3 regions of the Streptomyces sp. NPDC037421 genome follow, and region 1 is predicted to be linked to each of the others. Evidence: riboswitches for the same ligand, from Rfam matches in the RefSeq annotation. Region 1 holds a riboswitch; each other region holds the start of a gene.
What was found. Region 1 has a riboswitch for cobalamin ahead of ACZ7IF_RS01480 (ABC transporter substrate-binding protein). Riboswitches for the same ligand answer to the same signal wherever they lie in the genome.
Positions count from the first base shown of each region.

Region 2: another riboswitch for cobalamin. It lies ahead of ACZ7IF_RS23655 (ribonucleoside-diphosphate reductase subunit alpha); the one in region 1 lies ahead of ACZ7IF_RS01480 (ABC transporter substrate-binding protein).
Region 3: another riboswitch for cobalamin. It lies ahead of metE (5-methyltetrahydropteroyltriglutamate--homocysteine S-methyltransferase); the one in region 1 lies ahead of ACZ7IF_RS01480 (ABC transporter substrate-binding protein).

Region 1 covers NZ_JBVJWV010000001.1:344,268-349,698, forward strand. Annotated here, with positions in the region: gene ACZ7IF_RS01465 (LysR family transcriptional regulator) at 12-905, shown strand; gene ACZ7IF_RS01470 (ABC transporter ATP-binding protein) at 924-1,712, opposite strand; gene ACZ7IF_RS01475 (FecCD family ABC transporter permease) at 1,709-2,710, opposite strand; gene ACZ7IF_RS01480 (ABC transporter substrate-binding protein) at 2,725-3,714, opposite strand; cobalamin riboswitch at 3,750-3,891, opposite strand; gene ACZ7IF_RS01485 (tRNA(His) guanylyltransferase Thg1 family protein) at 3,948-4,724, opposite strand; tRNA gene ACZ7IF_RS01490 (tRNA-Trp) at 4,905-4,981, opposite strand; gene ACZ7IF_RS01495 (DUF4352 domain-containing protein) at 5,113-5,431, shown strand, end outside.
Region 2 covers NZ_JBVJWV010000017.1:70,769-76,199, reverse strand. Annotated here, with positions in the region: gene ACZ7IF_RS23670 (carbon starvation CstA family protein) at 1-1,373, shown strand, start outside; gene ACZ7IF_RS23665 (YbdD/YjiX family protein) at 1,370-1,567, shown strand; gene ACZ7IF_RS23660 (GNAT family N-acetyltransferase) at 1,680-2,174, shown strand; adenosylcobalamin-variant (AdoCbl-variant) riboswitch at 2,239-2,315, shown strand; gene ACZ7IF_RS23655 (ribonucleoside-diphosphate reductase subunit alpha) at 2,473-4,887, shown strand; gene ACZ7IF_RS23650 (ribonucleotide-diphosphate reductase subunit beta) at 4,887-5,431, shown strand, end outside.
Region 3 covers NZ_JBVJWV010000003.1:198,972-204,402, reverse strand. Annotated here, with positions in the region: gene ACZ7IF_RS06390 (short-chain fatty acyl-CoA regulator family protein) at 1-242, shown strand, start outside; gene ACZ7IF_RS06385 (CbtB domain-containing protein) at 472-699, shown strand; gene ACZ7IF_RS06380 (CbtA family protein) at 714-1,541, shown strand; gene metE (5-methyltetrahydropteroyltriglutamate--homocysteine S-methyltransferase) at 1,618-3,936, opposite strand; cobalamin riboswitch at 4,114-4,314, opposite strand; gene ACZ7IF_RS06370 (MFS transporter) at 4,401-5,431, opposite strand, start outside.

The DNA of each region.
Region 1 (5,431 bases):
CGTGGGGGCGCGTGGAACTGCGCGACATCGAGATCTTCCTGACGTTGTCGGAGGAGCTGCACTTCGGACGGACGGCCGAGCGGCTGCACGTGTCGGCGGCGCGGGTCAGCCAGGCGATCAAGAAACAAGAGCGGTCGATCGGGGCCGAGCTCTTCGAACGGACCAGCCGCCAGGTACGGCTCACACCGGTCGGCGAGCAGCTGCGTGACGACCTGCGCCCCGCCTTCCAGGGGCTGAAGGCGAGCGTGGACCGGGCCCGGCTCACCGCCCAGGGCAAGACGGACGTCCTGCGGATCAACCTGCTGGTCTCCAACGCACACGAACTGCGGCCCTACTGGGATGCGTTCCGCTCCCTGAATCCGACGTGCGGGATACGACTGCGCTACAACGGCTTCATCGATCCGTTCGGGCCGCTGCGCAGGGGCGAAGCGGACCTGCTGCTCACCTGGCTCCCCGTCGAGGAACCGGATCTCACCGTGGGCCCGGTGTTGTTCGAGGAGCCCCGGGTCGCGGCCGTGGCGTCCGACCACCGCCTCGCGGTCCGGCCTTCGGTGTCCCTGGAGGTGTTCGCCGACCACGGCGTGATCGGCGGGGAGTCGCGGGCGCCCGCCTACTGGGAGGACGCGTTCATGCCCTTCCACACGCCCAGTGGCCGGACGATCGAGCGGAACTTCTGCATCGCCGCTGATCTGGACTCGCTGTTCATGATCATCTCGTCGGGTGAAGCCGTCCACTCCTTCGCGGCCCAGGTCACGCGCTTCCACGTCCGCCCCGACATCACCTACCTGCACCTCCACGACGCCCCGAAGCTGCGCTGGGGTCTGGTCTGGCGGTCGGACAACGACAACCCGATGGTCCGGTCCTTCGTACGCATCGCCCGCGAACTCGGCACGATGTCCCTGTGAGGGAGCTGCCGCCGGCCGCTAACCTGCCGGATCCGGCAGGTAGACGATGCTGGGGGCGCCCGTGGTCGGATGGGTGCCGACGCGGGTGCGGACTCCGTAGACCTCCGCCAGCAGTTCCTCGTCCAGCACCTCGCCCGGCGGTCCCGCGGCGACGACCCGGCCCGCCGACAGGACGTACAGCCGGTCGCAGAAGGAGGCCGCGAGGTTGAGGTCGTGCAGCACCAGGAGGGCGGTCGCGGGCAGGCCGCGGACCAGGCCGAGCACCTCCAGCTGGTAGCGGATGTCGAGGTGGTTCGTCGGCTCGTCCAGGGCCAGCAGGCCCGGCTCCTGGACCAGGGCGCGGGCGACGAGGGCACGCTGGCGCTCGCCGCCGGAGAGCTCCTCGAAGCGCCGCTCCGCGTAGCCGGCCGCGCCGGTCCTCTCCAGCGCCCCGGCCACCTGCCGCCGGTCCTCCGGGCCGTCCTGCTCCCAGAAGCGCTTGTGCGGGCTGCGGCCCATGGCGACGACCTCGCGGACGGTCAGCCCGAAGGTGCCCGTGGCGTCCTGCGGGACCACCGCCACCCGCCGGGCGCGCTCCTTGACGCCCAGCGCCGCGGCGTCGGCCCCGTCGAGCAGCACCCGGCCGGCGGTGGGCCGCAGGGTGCCGTAGACGCAGCGCAGCAGGGTGGTCTTGCCGCTGCCGTTGGGCCCGACCACGCCGACCGTCTCGCCGGGGCGGGCCGTGAGGTCGACCCCGTGCAGCAGGGTGTGCCCGTCCACCTCGTAACGCAGGGCCTCGACGGCGAGTTCCGCCGGTCCGCGCGTCATCCCGCCACCCCCTCGGTCCGGCTCGTCCTGCGCAGCATCCACAGGAAGAACGGCCCGCCCACCAGCGCGGTGACCACCCCGACCGGGACCTCCTCGGGGGCCGCCGCCGTACGGGCGACCAGGTCGGCCAGGACCAGGAAGACGGCCCCGGCGAGCGCGGCCACCGGCAGCAGCGCGCGGTGGCCGGCGCCGACGGCCATGCGGGCGGCGTGCGGGACCATCAGCCCGACGAAGCCGATGGCCCCGCTGTAGGCGACGAGCACCCCGACGACGAGGGAGGTGAGCACGAAGACGGCGGCCCGGAAGCGGCCGGTGTCCAGGCCGAGGGTGCGTGCGCCCTCCTCCCCCGCGAGCAGCAGGTCCAGCGGCCGGGCCAGGGCGGTGAGCAGGCCGGTGCCGGCGAGCAGCACGGCGGCCGGCAGGGCGAGTTCGTCCCAGCGGGCCCCGCCGAGACCGCCCAGGGTCCAGAACAGCGCGGTGCGGATCTGGTCGGGATGCGCGGACAGGACGAGGACCAGGCTGGTCAGCGCGGACAGGATGTACTGCACGGCGACCCCGGCCAGGATCAGCCGGCCGGTGGTCATGGTGCCGCCGCGCCGGGCCATGGCGTAGACGGCGACGAGCGCGGCCGTGGACCCGGCGAAGGCGGCGGCCGGCAGCCCGAGCCCGCCGGCGAGTCCGGCGGCGCCCGCGCCGAACACGATGACCAGCACCGCCCCCGCCGAGGCCCCGGAGGAGGCCCCGAGCAGGAAGGGGTCGGCGAGCGGGTTGCGCACGAGGGCCTGGAGCACGGCGCCGGCCACGGCCAGCCCGGCCCCGACGACGGCCCCGAGCAGTACGCGCGGCATCCTCACGTCCCACACGATGGAGGCGAAGGCCCCGCGCGCCCCGGGGCCGCCGAGGACGATGTCGACGACCTGACCGGGTGGGATCCGTACGGGCCCCAGGGCCAGCCCCGCCACCGCCGAAACGGCGAGCGCGGCGGCGAGGAGCACCACAGCCGGCCCGCGCCTCACGGGGCGTCGGGGTGCAGCTGGCGGCCCAGGGACTCGACGGCGTCGGCGACGCGCACGCCGAGCACGGCGGAGGAGAGCGGCAGTACCACGAACCGCCGGTTCTTGACGGCGGGAACCTCCGCCAGCGCCGGGTCGTTCAACAGGCGCTGCTTCTTGGCCTCCACGGTGGTGCCGCCGTAGTCGTAGACGAGGACGACCTCGGGTCCGCGCTCGATGACCTTCTCCCACGGCACGTCACCGAAGGTGTCCTTGAGGTCGGCGAACACGTTCGCGCCCCCGGCGAGGGAGACGATCTCGTTGCCGATGCCGTTCCCGCCCGAGGTGAAGGCGGAGGCCTCGCCGGAGTCGTAGACGAAGACGGACGGACGGGCCCGGTCCTTCACCCGCGCGGTGACGGCGTCGACGCGCCGCTGCTCCTCCCGGACGAGGGCCTCGCCGCGCTCGGGCACGCCGAAGGTCCGGGCGACCTCGGTGATCTCGGTCTTCAGCTGTTCGAGCCCGACCGGGCCCTGGGTGCAGTACTCCACGCTCAGCCGGGAGCCGATGCCGGCCTTGGCGAGCCCTTCGCGGTCCCGGCCCTGCCCCTTGTCGAAGGCGCTGGCATAACCGCCGTACACGAAATCGGGGTTGGCGCCGAGGAGCACCTCCTTCGAGGGGTACTCCTTCGCCAGCACCTTGATCCTGTCGTAGGCGGGCCGGTAGGCGGGCAGCACGGAGTCGTCGAGGTAGGCGGTGCCGGCCATCCGGTCCTGGAGCCCGAGGGCCAGCATGATCTCGGTGGCGTGCTGGTTCATGGTGACGGCGCGCTCGGGCGGCGCCTGATAGGTGCTGCTGACACCGCAGTTGGTGACGGTGTACGGGAACCCGGGCGCGGCCTGCGCACCGGCTGCGGGCCGCTCCGGCCCGGGCGGCCCGCCGCAGGCGGCGAGCGGCACGACGAGGGCGAACGGCAGGAAGGAGCGCACGGCGGCGCGGACACGCGACATGGTGAGGCCTCTCCGGGGGATCCTCGTCCCCGGTCGAAGTGAAGAGGCGGTGCGTCAGTGTCTGACTCCCGGCCCCCACGCGCACGCGGCGGCCGGTCACAGTGGCGGGACCGCACCGGATTCACACCGGTTTCCTGTCCTGCACCGCCGGGACAACCGTGCCAAGTCTGCCAGATCCGGTCTTTGCGCCCGCCGGGCGGTCCGGACCGACCGCGCCGGGAGAGCGGGTGCGGTCAGGCCGTCAGCGCCGGCATCGCCGGGATCCACTGCGCGAGCCATCCGCCCGGCTCCGCCGAGAAGTGGTCCGCGCCCCCGACCTCCCACCAGGACCGGAGAGCAGTGGTCCGCACGGTCTCGCCGGACCGCTTGTCGGTGTACTCGACGTCCCTCTCTCCGCTGGCCCTCACGGCCACCTGGCCCCGCTTGCAGGCGGCCGGGTAGTCGTTCCAGTTCACTTTTGCCTCCGACCACAGCAGTTCCTGCATGGCACCGGTCGACATGCGCTGGAGCCGCTTGTGGGAGAAGTGGGCCTGGGCCGCCATGGAGATCGAGTTCCGGACCGCGTCCCGCTGCCGCCACACGAAGTAGTTCGCGACCTCGACGGGGTCGGACATGGTGAAGACCCGCGCGTCGAAGAGGGCCCGCCGGCCGGGCCGGCGCTCGTTGAGGACCGCCGTGGCCAGCGACGCCGACACCGACAGCTGCTTGGCGACGACACCGCCGAACCAGGGCTCGGAGCCCTGACTGGCGAAGTCGGTGAGCAGCAGGCTGATCTCGTCGGACTGGTGGTAGGCGAAGGCCGTGCCGCTGACCTCGGCGCAGAGCGCCTCGGTGACGGCGGCCATGTCCTTCACGAAGTCCATGTCGAACGGCTTGTCCGCGTCACGCAGGTAGGTGTGAAAGGCCCGGCCGTCGAGGCGCAGGATCGTATAGGTGCGCCGGGGCAGGACAGCCCGGTGCGCGGCCTCGTACCGCTTCATGCGGTCGCCAAGTGCGGTCGTGTCGCTCATGCCACAGGGTACCGGGGCGCCCGGAAGCGTCACCTGCAATATCCACCGCACAGCGGGGCAGGCAGGTGACCGAGCTGAGCCACGGCCGGGGGAAGGCCGGCGTGCGCCCGGCCGCAAACGTCAAAGTCCCAGGCAGACTCGTCTGACCTGGGACTTCGGTGGTGAAGCAACTGCTCACGATGGCAGGGGTAGCAGGATTCGAACCTACGACATCTGGTTTTGGAGACCAGCGCTCTGACCAGCTGAGCTATACCCCTTCGGATGGGACACACCCTGCCATGAAGCGGCCGGAAGATCCAATCCATTTTGCGCGCCGCCGGTGGCGGGAGGGGGGCGGGCGGAGGATCGTGGGCGGGGAGGGGGCGGAACGCGGAGCCGAGGAGGAGTCGTGCGCCACCGTCCGGGGCGCCTGCTGGGGCCCCTCCTCGTGTTGCTGCTCGTCGGTGCCGGGCCCGACGGGTCCGGGGAGACGGTGTCCCTCGACGGGGACCGGGCCGGGGAGCGGCTCGACGTCACCCTGACCCGGGTCGTCGACCCCGCGGGGAGGGCCGGGTCGGACCGGCTGGTGGCGGTGGAGCTGCGGCTGGTTAACACCGGGACGGTGCCGTACGAGGACTCCCCCGCGCCGGCCGCGCACCTGCTCGACACCGAGGGGCAGCGGTTCACGGGGACGGGCACCGCGACCGGTGCCGGGCCGAGCCTGCCGG
Region 2 (5,431 bases), on a different contig from region 1:
ACGGCTTCATCGCCTCGGTGCTGCCGGTGTGGCTGCTGCTCGCGCCCCGCGACTACCTGTCCACCTTCATGAAGGTCGGAACCATCGCCCTGATGGCGGCCGGCGTCGTCATCGCGATGCCGACGCTGAAGATGCCCTCGGTCACCGACTTCGCCGCGCGCGGCGACGGCCCCGTCTTCGCCGGGTCGATGTTCCCCTTCGTCTTCATCACCATCGCCTGCGGCGCCCTGTCCGGATTCCACTCGCTGGTCGCCTCCGGCACCACCCCGAAGATGATCCAGAAGGAGACCCAGGTCCGGGTCATCGGCTACGGCGCCATGCTCACCGAGTCCTTCGTCGCCGTCATGGCGGTGATAGCGGCGAGCATCATCGAGCCCGGCCTCTTCTTCGCGGTGAACTCCCCCGGCGGCGTCATCGGCGCCACCGTCCAGACAGCCTCGAAGGCGGTCACCGACTTCGGCTTCGCCATCAGCCCGGAAGCCCTCGCGCAGGCCGCGAAGGACGTCGAGGAGGCCAGCCTGCTGTCCCGTACGGGCGGTGCGCCGACCTTCGCACTCGGAATGTCGGAGATCTTCTCGTCGGTCATCGGCGGAGCCGGGATGAAGGCCTTCTGGTACCACTTCGCCATCATGTTCGAGGCCCTGTTCATCCTGACCACCGTCGACGCCGGCACCCGCGTCGGCCGGTTCATGCTCCAGGACACCCTCGGCAACGTGCACAAGTCCTTCAAGGACGTCAGCTGGAAGCCGGGCGTGTGGCTCGCGAGCGCCGTCGTCGTCGGCGGCTGGGGCTACTTCCTGTGGGTCGGCGTCAAGGACCCGCTGGGCGGCATCAACCAGCTCTTCCCGCTGTTCGGCATCGCGAACCAGCTGCTCGCGGCGGTCGCACTGGCCGTCTGCACCACGCTGCTGGTCAAGTCCGGGCGGCTCAAGTGGGCCTGGGTCACGGGCGTTCCGCTGGCCTGGGACGTGGCCGTCACCCTCACGGCGAGCTACCAGAAGATCTTCTCCGACGACGTGAAGGTCGGCTTCTTCGCTCAGCGCGACAAGTACCAGACCGGCATCGACGCCGGGAAGGTGCTGCCGCCCGCCAAGAACATGGACGACATGCACACCGTGGTCACCAACGCCACGGTCGACGGGGTCCTGTCGGCGCTCTTCGCGGTCCTGATCGTCATCGTGCTGGTGGACGCGGCCCGGGTCTGCTTCAAGGCCGTCTCCCGCCCCGAGTCGGTCCGCCTCTCCGAGGTGCCCTGGACCGAGTCGAAGATCATCGCCCCGGCCGGGCTCATCGCCACCGCCGAGGAGAGGGCCGAGCTCGCGGCCGCCGGCCTCGACGGCAGCGGCGGCAGGGCCAAGGAGCCGGTCGCGTGAGCGGGGTGCGCGGGGCGCTGGCGAAGGCCCGGTTCTACGTACGGGAGTTCTCCGGCGAGGCCGCGTACGACCGCTACGTCGCGCACGCCCGCTCGCACGACCCGGACGCCGAGGTCCTGACCCGGCGCGCCTTCGAGCGGGCCCGCACCGACGCCCGCGAGGCGGACCCCCGCGAGGGCTTCCGCTGCTGCTGAGCACATGACGGGGCCCCGCCGGACGTGTCCGGCGGGGCCCCGTCGTGCGTCGTCGGTCACGAGGCTCGAAGACGGCGCCGGTCCCCGGCACCCGTCCGGCACACTCGGCGGCATGGACTTCGAGATCAGAACGGCGCGGGCCGACGAGTACGGGCGGCTCGGGGAGATCACCGGGGTGGCCTACAGCGGGGACGGGCTGCTGGACCTGAACGAGGACGACACCTACCTGAACGTCCTGCGCGACGTCGCCGGGCGGGCCGGCGACGGGGAGGTGCTCGTCGCCGTGGAGGACGGCCGGGTGCTCGGCGGCGTGACGTTCGCCGCACCCGGGAGCCGGCTCGCGGACGTGGCCGGGCGGCACGAGGCCGAGTTCCGGATGCTCGCGGTGGCCCCCGAGGCACGCGGCAAGGGCGTCGGTGAGGCCCTCGTACGGGCCTGCGCCGAACGGGCCCGCGCCCTGGGGGTCACGGCCCTGGTGCTGTCCACCCAGCCGGCCATGCGGGGTGCCCAGCGGATCTACGAACGGCTGGGCTTCGTACGCACTCCGGAGCTCGACTGGTCGCCGATCCCGGCGCTGAAACTGCTGACCTACCGTCTGGAGCTGTAGCCGCGCCGACACAACATGTGGTGGGTCGCGCACGGGCGGCCCCCCACATGTATGCTCATCCTCGCTGTCGCCGCAGGGGAATCCGGTGCGAATCCGGAACTGTCCCGCAACGGTATGAAAAGTCCGAGGACCTGCCGACAGTGCGCCCGGATCGACCGAACCGGGTGTCGACACGTCCGGGCCTCGCGGTTGGGCCGGTGGACGCCATGCGGTGTGTACGCGATCCCGTCGTGCCCGCATGTGCCTCCCCGCGCCCCGATCCGCCGATGACCGGGCCGAGCGAGGGAGAGCTCCCGCCGTGACCATCGCGCCTTCCGCACCGCGCGCCGAGTCCGTTTCTGGCGACACCACCGAAGGCCCGGGGGCCGCGCTGCTGCGTACTCTCACCGAGCTGACCGCCGACCTCCCCGACACCGACCCCGGCCGGGTCGCCGCCGCCGCCCTGCGCGGCCGCAGCGCCTCCGCCGACGAGGCCGAGCTGCGCGGGCTGGCCACCGAGGCCGCGGCGGGCCTGATCTCCGAGGACCCCGCCTACTCCCGCCTCGCCGCCCGCCTGCTGACGCTGGCCGTGGCCGACGAGGCCGCCGGCCAGGGCTCGGGCTCCTTCGCCGAGTCCATCGCCGTCGGCCACCGCGAGGGCCTGATCGCCGACCGCACCGCCGAGTTCGTCGCCGCCCACGCCGCCCGCCTGGACGCCCTGGTCGAGCACGCGCTCGCCGAGGGCGCGGACGACCGCTTCGGCTTCTTCGGCCTGCGCACCCTGCACAGCCGCTACCTGCTGCGCCACCCGATCACCCGCCAGGTGATCGAGACCCCGCAGTACTTCATGCTGCGCGTGGCCTGCGGCCTCGCCGAGGACACCGCGCCTGATTCGAAGAGCGGCGTCCAGGCCGTCGAGGAAGTCGCCTCCCTCTACCGGCTGATGAGCCGCCTGGACTACCTGCCGTCCTCCCCCACGCTCTTCAACTCCGGCACCCGCCACCCGCAGATGTCCTCCTGCTACCTGCTGGACTCCCCGCTGGACGAGCTGGACTCGATCTACGACCGCTACCACCAGGTGGCGCGCCTGTCCAAGCACGCCGGCGGCATCGGCCTCTCGTACTCCCGCATCCGCGCCCGCGGTTCGCTGATCCGCGGCACCAACGGCCACTCCAACGGCATCGTGCCGTTCCTGAAGACCCTCGACGCCTCCGTCGCCGCCGTGAACCAGGGCGGCCGCCGCAAGGGCGCCGCCGCCGTCTACCTGGAGACCTGGCACGCGGACATCGAGGAGTTCCTGGAGCTCCGCGACAACACCGGCGAGGACCAGCGCCGTACGCACAACCTCAACCTCGCCCACTGGATCCCGGACGAGTTCATGCGCCGCGTGAACGCCGACGCCGACTGGTCGCTGTTCTCCCCGGCCGACGTCCCCGAGCTGGTGGACCTCTACGGCGACGACTTCGACGCCGCCTACGTCAAGGCCGAGGCGGCCGGCCTGTCCAAGAAGACCATGCCCGCCCGCGACCTCTACGGCCGCATGATGCGCACCCTCGCGCAGACCGGCCAGGGCTGGATGACCTTCAAGGACGCCTCCAACCGGACCGCGAACCAGACCGCGCTGCCCGGCACCGTCGTCCACTCCTCCAACCTCTGCACCGAGATCATCGAGGTCACCAACGACGACGAGACGGCCGTCTGCAACCTCGGCTCGGTCAACCTCGGCGCGTTCGTCGCCGACGGCGAGATGGACTGGGCGCGCCTGGACGAGACCGTCCGCACGGCCGTGACCTTCCTCGACCGCGTCGTGGACATCAACTTCTACCCGACCGAGCAGGCCGGCCGCTCCAACGCCAAGTGGCGTCCGGTGGGCCTGGGCGCGATGGGCCTCCAGGACGTCTTCTTCAAGCTGCGCCTGCCCTTCGACTCGGCCGAGGCGAAGGCCCTGTCCACGAAGATCTCCGAGCGGATCATGCTGGCCGCGTACGAGGCCTCCTGCGACCTCGCCGAGCGCTCCGGCCCGCTCCCGGCCTGGGCCGAGACCCGCACCGCCCAGGGCGTCCTGCACCCCGACCACTACGAGACCGAGCGCCACTGGCCCGAGCGCTGGGACGCCCTGCGCGCCCGCATCGCGAAGTCCGGGATGCGCAACTCCCTGCTCCTCGCCATCGCCCCGACGGCGACGATCGCCTCGATCGCGGGCGTGTACGAGTGCATCGAGCCGCAGGTCTCCAACCTCTTCAAGCGCGAGACGCTCAGCGGTGAGTTCCTCCAGGTCAACGCCTACCTGGTGGAGGACCTCAAGCAGCTCGGCGTGTGGGACGCGCAGACCCGCGAGGCGCTGCGCGACTCCTCCGGCTCCGTCCAGGGCTTCGGCTGGATCCCGGCGGAGGTCCGCGAGCTGTACCGCACGGCGTGGGAGATCCCGCAGCGCGGCCTGATCGACATGGCGGCGGCCCGTACGCCGTACCTGGACCAGAGCCAGTCGCTGAACCTGTTCCTGGAGACGCCCACCATCGGCAAGCTCAGCTCGATGTACGCGTACGCCTGGAAGCAGGGTCTGAAGACCACGTACTACCTGCGTTCGCGCCCGGCGACGAAGATCGCCCGCGCCGCGTCCGGCGCCGCCGCCGTCCCGGCCGCCGCCGCCCCCGCCCAGCTGCCCCAGGCCCTCGACGCCGAGGCTCTGGCCTGCTCCCTTGAGAACCCCGAGTCCTGCGAGGCCTGCCAGTAATGAGCTCCACCGACAAGAAGAACCTCCTGGACCCGGGCTTCGAGCTCACGCTCCGCCCGATGCGCTACCCGGACTTCTACGAGCGCTACCGGGACGCGATCAAGAACACCTGGACGGTGGAGGAGGTCGACCTCCACTCCGACGTCGCCGACCTCGCGAAGCTGACGCCGGCCGAGCAGCACATGATCGGCCGTCTGGTCGCGTTCTTCGCGACGGGCGACTCGATCGTCTCGAACAACCTGGTGCTGACGCTGTACAAGCACATCAACTCCCCGGAGGCGCGCCTGTACCTGTCGCGCCAGCTGTTCGAGGAGGCCGTGCACGTCCAGTTCTACCTGACGCTGCTCGACACCTACCTGCCCGACCCGGACGACCGCGCGGCGGCCTTCGACGCGGTGGAGAACATCCCGTCGATCCGCGAGAAGGCGCAGTTCTGCTTCAAGTGGATGGACTCGGTCGAGAAGATCGACCAGCTGGAGACGGCCGCCGACCGGCGCCGCTTCCTGCTGAACCTGATCTGCTTCGCCGCGTGCATCGAGGGCCT
Region 3 (5,431 bases), on a different contig from region 1:
GGCTCGTCTACTCCGACGGCCTGGACCTGGCCAACGCCTCCGCCGCCACCCCCATCGGCATGGGCTGCCGCCTCTGCGAACGCCTGGACTGCCCCCAGCGGGCGGTGCCTCCCCTCGGCCGCGCCCTGGCCGTCGACGAGAACAGCACCACCTTCGTCCCGTACCCGGTCGCCCCCGAACGGACCCGAGCGGACCCGACCGGACCTGAGCGCGCCGTCTCGCGGCCCGGACGCCCTGTGTGATCAGCGACTCATCCGCTTGGTCAGAGGGCACGCGGGGTTGTAGCGTCACGGCGACATAAAGACATAGCGACGACGGCGAGACGGAAGTCCGGTGTGAATCCGGCATGGTCGCGCCACTGTGTGCTGCGGCGGCTCCCCTCCCCGGGGGTGGCGGCGCGGCGAGTCAGACCCGAGGACCGTCGTACCGCACCACCACATGGGACGCGTTGTTCCCCCAGGAGGTTCCCCCATGGCCGAGGCTCTCGCTTCCGCTGCCGTACCCGCCCCCGCCGTCTCGCCTTCGGCTCCGCTGCCCGTGCGCGCGGTCCTTCCCTGGGCCGCCTTCGTCGGCCTGCTGATGCTCGTGGCCCTGTACTTCGTCGGCGCGGAGCAGGGCGCCACCGCCGTGTTCTCCGGCGAGGGCGTCCACGAGTGGGTGCACGACGGCCGTCACCTGCTCGGCTTCCCCTGCCACTGAAAGGCGCACGCACCATGTACGCCTCCACTGTCAGAGGTCTGCTGGTCCGCGGCATGCTCGCGGGCCTGATCGCCGGACTGTTCGCCTTCGCCGTCGCCTACGCGGTCGGTGAGCCCCCGGTCCGGGGCTCCATCGCCGTCGAAGAGGCCGCGGCGGCCAAGGACGCCGCCGGCGCCCCGGCCGGCCACACCGGTCACGGCGGCGACGCCCCCGCCGCGGAGGAGGAGGAAGAACTCGTCAGCCGTCCCGTGCAGTCCACCGTCGGTCTCGCCACCGGCGTGCTGGTCTACGGGGTCGCGCTGGGCGGCATCGCCTCCCTCGCGTTCTCCTTCGCCCTGGGCCGCGTGGGCGGGTTCAGCCCCCGGGCGACGGCGGCGCTCACGGCCGCCGGCGCCTTCGCCACCGTCTACCTGGTGCCGTTCCTCAAGTACCCGGCCACCCCGCCGGCCGTCGGCAACCCGGACACCATCGGCCAGCGCACCACGCTGTTCTTCCTGATGATCCTGCTCAGCGTCCTGCTGGGCGTCGGCGCGATCGTCCTGGGGCGGCGGCTGGCACCGCGCCTGGGCAACTGGAACGCGACGCTGGCGGCCGGGGCGGGCTTCGTCGTCGCCACCGGGCTGGCCTTCCTCGTGCTCCCGGACAACACCGACGCCGTCAAGCCCGAGTTCCCCGCCGCCCTGCTGTGGGAGTTCCGGGTCGCGTCCATCGCCGTCCAGCTCGTCCTGTGGACCGTGTTCGCCGTCGTCTTCGGAGTCCTCGCCCAGCGGCTGCTGGCCCACCGCACCGATGCCGCCGGTGCGGAAGCGACGGCCCCCCGGCCGGCGTCGGCCCTCGTCTGACCGCACGCCGCGCACACCCGCAGAGCCCCTGCCGCCCCGGACGCCCGGGGCGGCAGGGGCTCTGGCCGTTGCCCGGTCAGCCGGTGGTGAGGCCCGCGCGGACCTCGCGGGCGGCGGCCACGAGGTTCTCCAGGGACGCGCGGGTCTCCGGCCAACCGCGGGTCTTCAGGCCGCAGTCGGGATTGACCCACAGCCGCTCGGCCGGGATGGCGTCCAGGCCGGTGCGCAGCAGGGCGGCCGCTTCCCCGGTGCTGGGGACGCGCGGGGAGTGGATGTCCCAGACGCCGGGGCCGGCCTCGCGGGGGTAGCCGTGGGCGGCGAGTTCGCGGGCGACCTGCATGTGGGAGCGGGCGGCTTCCAGGCTGATGACGTCGGCGTCGAGGTCGTCGATGGCCTGGACGACGTCGCCGAACTCCGCGTAGCACATGTGCGTGTGGATCTGGGTGTCCGGCCGGACCCCGCCGGTGGTGAGGCGGAACGCCCGGGTGGCCCAGTCCAGGTACTCGGCGTGGTCGGCGGCCCGCAGCGGGAGCGTCTCGCGCAGGGCGGGCTCGTCGACCTGGATCACCGGTGTCCCTGCGGCCTCCAGGTCGCCGACCTCGTCGCGCAGGGCGAGCGCCATCTGGCGGGCGGTCTCTGCGAGGGGCTGGTCGTCGCGGACGAAGGACCAGGCGAGCATGGTGACCGGGCCGGTGAGCATGCCCTTCACCGGCTTCGCCGTCAGGGACTGGGCGTACGAGGTCCAGCGGACGGTGATCGGCTCGGGGCGGGAGACGTCCCCGGCCAGCACCGGCGGCCGCACGTAGCGGGTGCCGTAGGACTGGACCCAGCCGTGCCGGGTGGCGAGGTAGCCGGTGAGCTGTTCGGCGAAGTACTGGACCATGTCGTTGCGCTCGGGCTCGCCGTGGACCAGGACGTCGAGGCCGGCCTTCTCCTGGAAGGAGATGACCTCGCCGATCTCCGCCTCGATGCGCGCCTCGTAGCCGGCCGCGTCGATCCGGCCGGCCCGCAGGTCCGCGCGGGCCGCCCGCAGTTCACCGGTCTGCGGGAACGAGCCGATCGTGGTCGTCGGCAGCAGCGGCAGGCCCAGGTGCGCCCGCTGGGCGGCGGCCCGTACCGCGTACGGCTGCGAGCGCCGTCCGTCCGCGTCGGTGACGGCCGCGGTGCGGGCCCGGACGGCCGGGTCGTGGGTGAGGGCGGATCCGGCGCGCGAGGCCAGGTCGGCCCGGTTCGCGGCGAGTTCGGCCGCGATGACCTCCGTGCCCTGGGACAGTCCTCGGGCCAGGACGGAGATCTCCCGCGTCTTCTGCCGGGCGAACGCGAGCCAGCGGCGGACCTGCGGATCGATGTCCCGCTCGGCGGAGGCGTCCAGCGGAACGTGCAGCAGGGAGCAGGACGCGCAGACGTCCACCCGCTCGGCGAGGCCGAGGAGGGTGCCCAGGGTGGCCAGGGACTTCTCGAAGTCGTTGATCCAGACGTTGCGGCCGTCGACGACGCCCGCCACCAGGCGCTTGCCGGGCAGCCCGCCGATCGCCGCGAGGTCCTCCAGGTTGCCCGCGCCCGCTCCGGTGAAGTCGAGTGCCAGGCCGTCCACCGGCGCCTTGGCCAGGACGGGCAGCGCTTCGCCCAGCCGGCCGAAGTAGGAGGCGACCAGCAGCCGCGGGCGTGCCGGGGCGCCGCCGAGGTCGCGGTAGGCGCGGGCGGCGGCGTTCAGCTCCGCCGGGGTGCGGTCCTGCACGAGGGCCGGCTCGTCGAGCTGCACCCACTCGGCTCCGGCGGAGCGCAGCTCGGCGAGGACCTGTGCGTAGACGGGGAGCAGCCGGTCGAGCAGGGTCAGCGGCTCGAAGCCGGCGGGGACGCCCGGGGCGGGCTTGGCCAGCAGCAGGTACGTGACCGGGCCGACCAGGACCGGACGGGCGGTGTGCCCGAGGGCCAGTGCCTCCTTCAGCTCGGCGACCTGCTTGGCGGAGTCCGCGGTGAAGACGGTGTCGGGGCCGAGCTCGGGCACCAGGTAGTGGTAGTTGGTGTCGAACCACTTGGTCATTTCCAGCGGGGCGACGTCCTCGGTGCCGCGGGCCATCGCGAAGTAGCCGTCGAGCGCGTCCGTGCCGACCGCCGCGCGGTGCCGCGCGGGGACGGCGCCGACCATGACGCTGGTGTCGAGCACGTGGTCGTAGTACGAGAAGTCGCCGGTCGGCACCTCGTGGACACCGGCCTCGGCCAGCTGCCGCCAGTTCGACCGGCGCAGGCCCGCCGCGGTCTCCCGGAGGGCATCGGCGCTGACGCGGCCCTTCCAGTAGCCCTCGACGGCCTTCTTCAGTTCACGGTCGTGACCCTGGCGGGGGTAGCCGTACACGGTGGCGCGTGCTGCCGCGGCTGCGGGCTTCGCTGTCACGGAACTCTCCTTCGCGAGACGTGTCCAGGAACGTCCCGGCGACGGGACGCGGACGCGAAGGGAACGACAGAACGCGCGGACCACGCTGCGGGAACGCCGCAGGTGCCGCTCGCTGTGTACGCCGACCCGCCCACGAGGTCACCGGGATGTCCGTCCGCGGAGTGGTCCGCGTACGGGCAACGGGCAGGTCTTCGGACTCGCGGGCACGCCTGCCGGTCTCCCGGCGGGCACCTACTGGCCGTCGCTTCCCAGGACCGCTGTGCGGTCCCAGTGCGTATGACGGCGGTCGTTCCCGCTCACCGCTGCGGGGCAGTCCCGGATTCCCACCGGGTTCCCTCTTACGACGCATCCCGTCTGGCGGACGGGGCGAACCAGCTGCACCGGCCACCCTAGGCCGGACATTCGCCCAGCGGCGACCGCGTCCCACTATCCGGACGGAAATCCGAGACGGGACCGACGCGGCGTCAGGGGCGGCGCAGGCGGGGGGCCAGGGCCGCCATCGCGGCCATCAGAGCCGGCAGCACCAGCATCGCCCACCGCAGGGTCGTCGCCTCCGCCAGGGCGCCGATGACCGGGGGGCCCGCGAGGAAGCCGACGTAGCCCACGGCGGAGACGGCGGCGATGGAGGAGCCGGTGTGCCCGGGGCGCACGGCGGCCGCGTGGGCGAAGACGAGGGGGATGACCGCGGCCATGCCCAGGCCGAGCAGCGTGTAGCCGATGAAGCCCGCCGTGGTCGTCGCGTCGAGGATCGGGATCAGGGCGCCGGCACCCGCCACCACGGCGCACAGGAACGTGAAGCGGGCCGTTCCGAGGCGGGCGCGCAGCCGGTCGGCGGTGAGGCGGCCGATGACCATGCCCGCGGAGAAGACGGCGTACCCCAGGCCCGCCGCGCCCGCCGAGGCCCCGGTCTCCTCCTTCAGGTAGACGGCTCCCCAGTCGTTGACGACCCCCTCCCCCATCAGGGCGCAGAACGCCACGAGCCCCGGGATCCACAGGCCCGGTCCGGGCAGGGCCAGCAGGGGGCCGGTCCTGGACGGGCCCCCGGCCCGCGGTGGTTCGGGGGCGAGGGCCGTGGCCGCCGTCCCCGCCACCACCAGCAGCACGAGGGCGGTCACCGTGAAGTGGGCCCGGATGCCGACCCCGGCGGAGGCCGCGAGGCCGCCCGCCGTGGCGCCGGCGATGCCGCCGAGGCTGAACATCGCGTGGAAGCCGCCGAGTACGGGGCGGCCGTAGGCGCGTTCGACCAGGACGCCCTGGGTGTTCATCGCGACGTCGACGGCCGTGTTGCCGCACGCGAACACCGCCAGGGCCGCCGTCAGCACCGCGAGGTCCGGGACCAGGGGCAGGCTCGCGAGGGCGCCCAGGTAGGCGGCCATGCCGGTGCACAGGACCGTACGGCTGCCGTACCTGGCCACCAGACCGCCGACCAGCGGGAGCCCGGCGAAGGCGCCGCCGCTCAGGCCGACGAGGGCCACGGCCAGTTCCCCCGCGGACA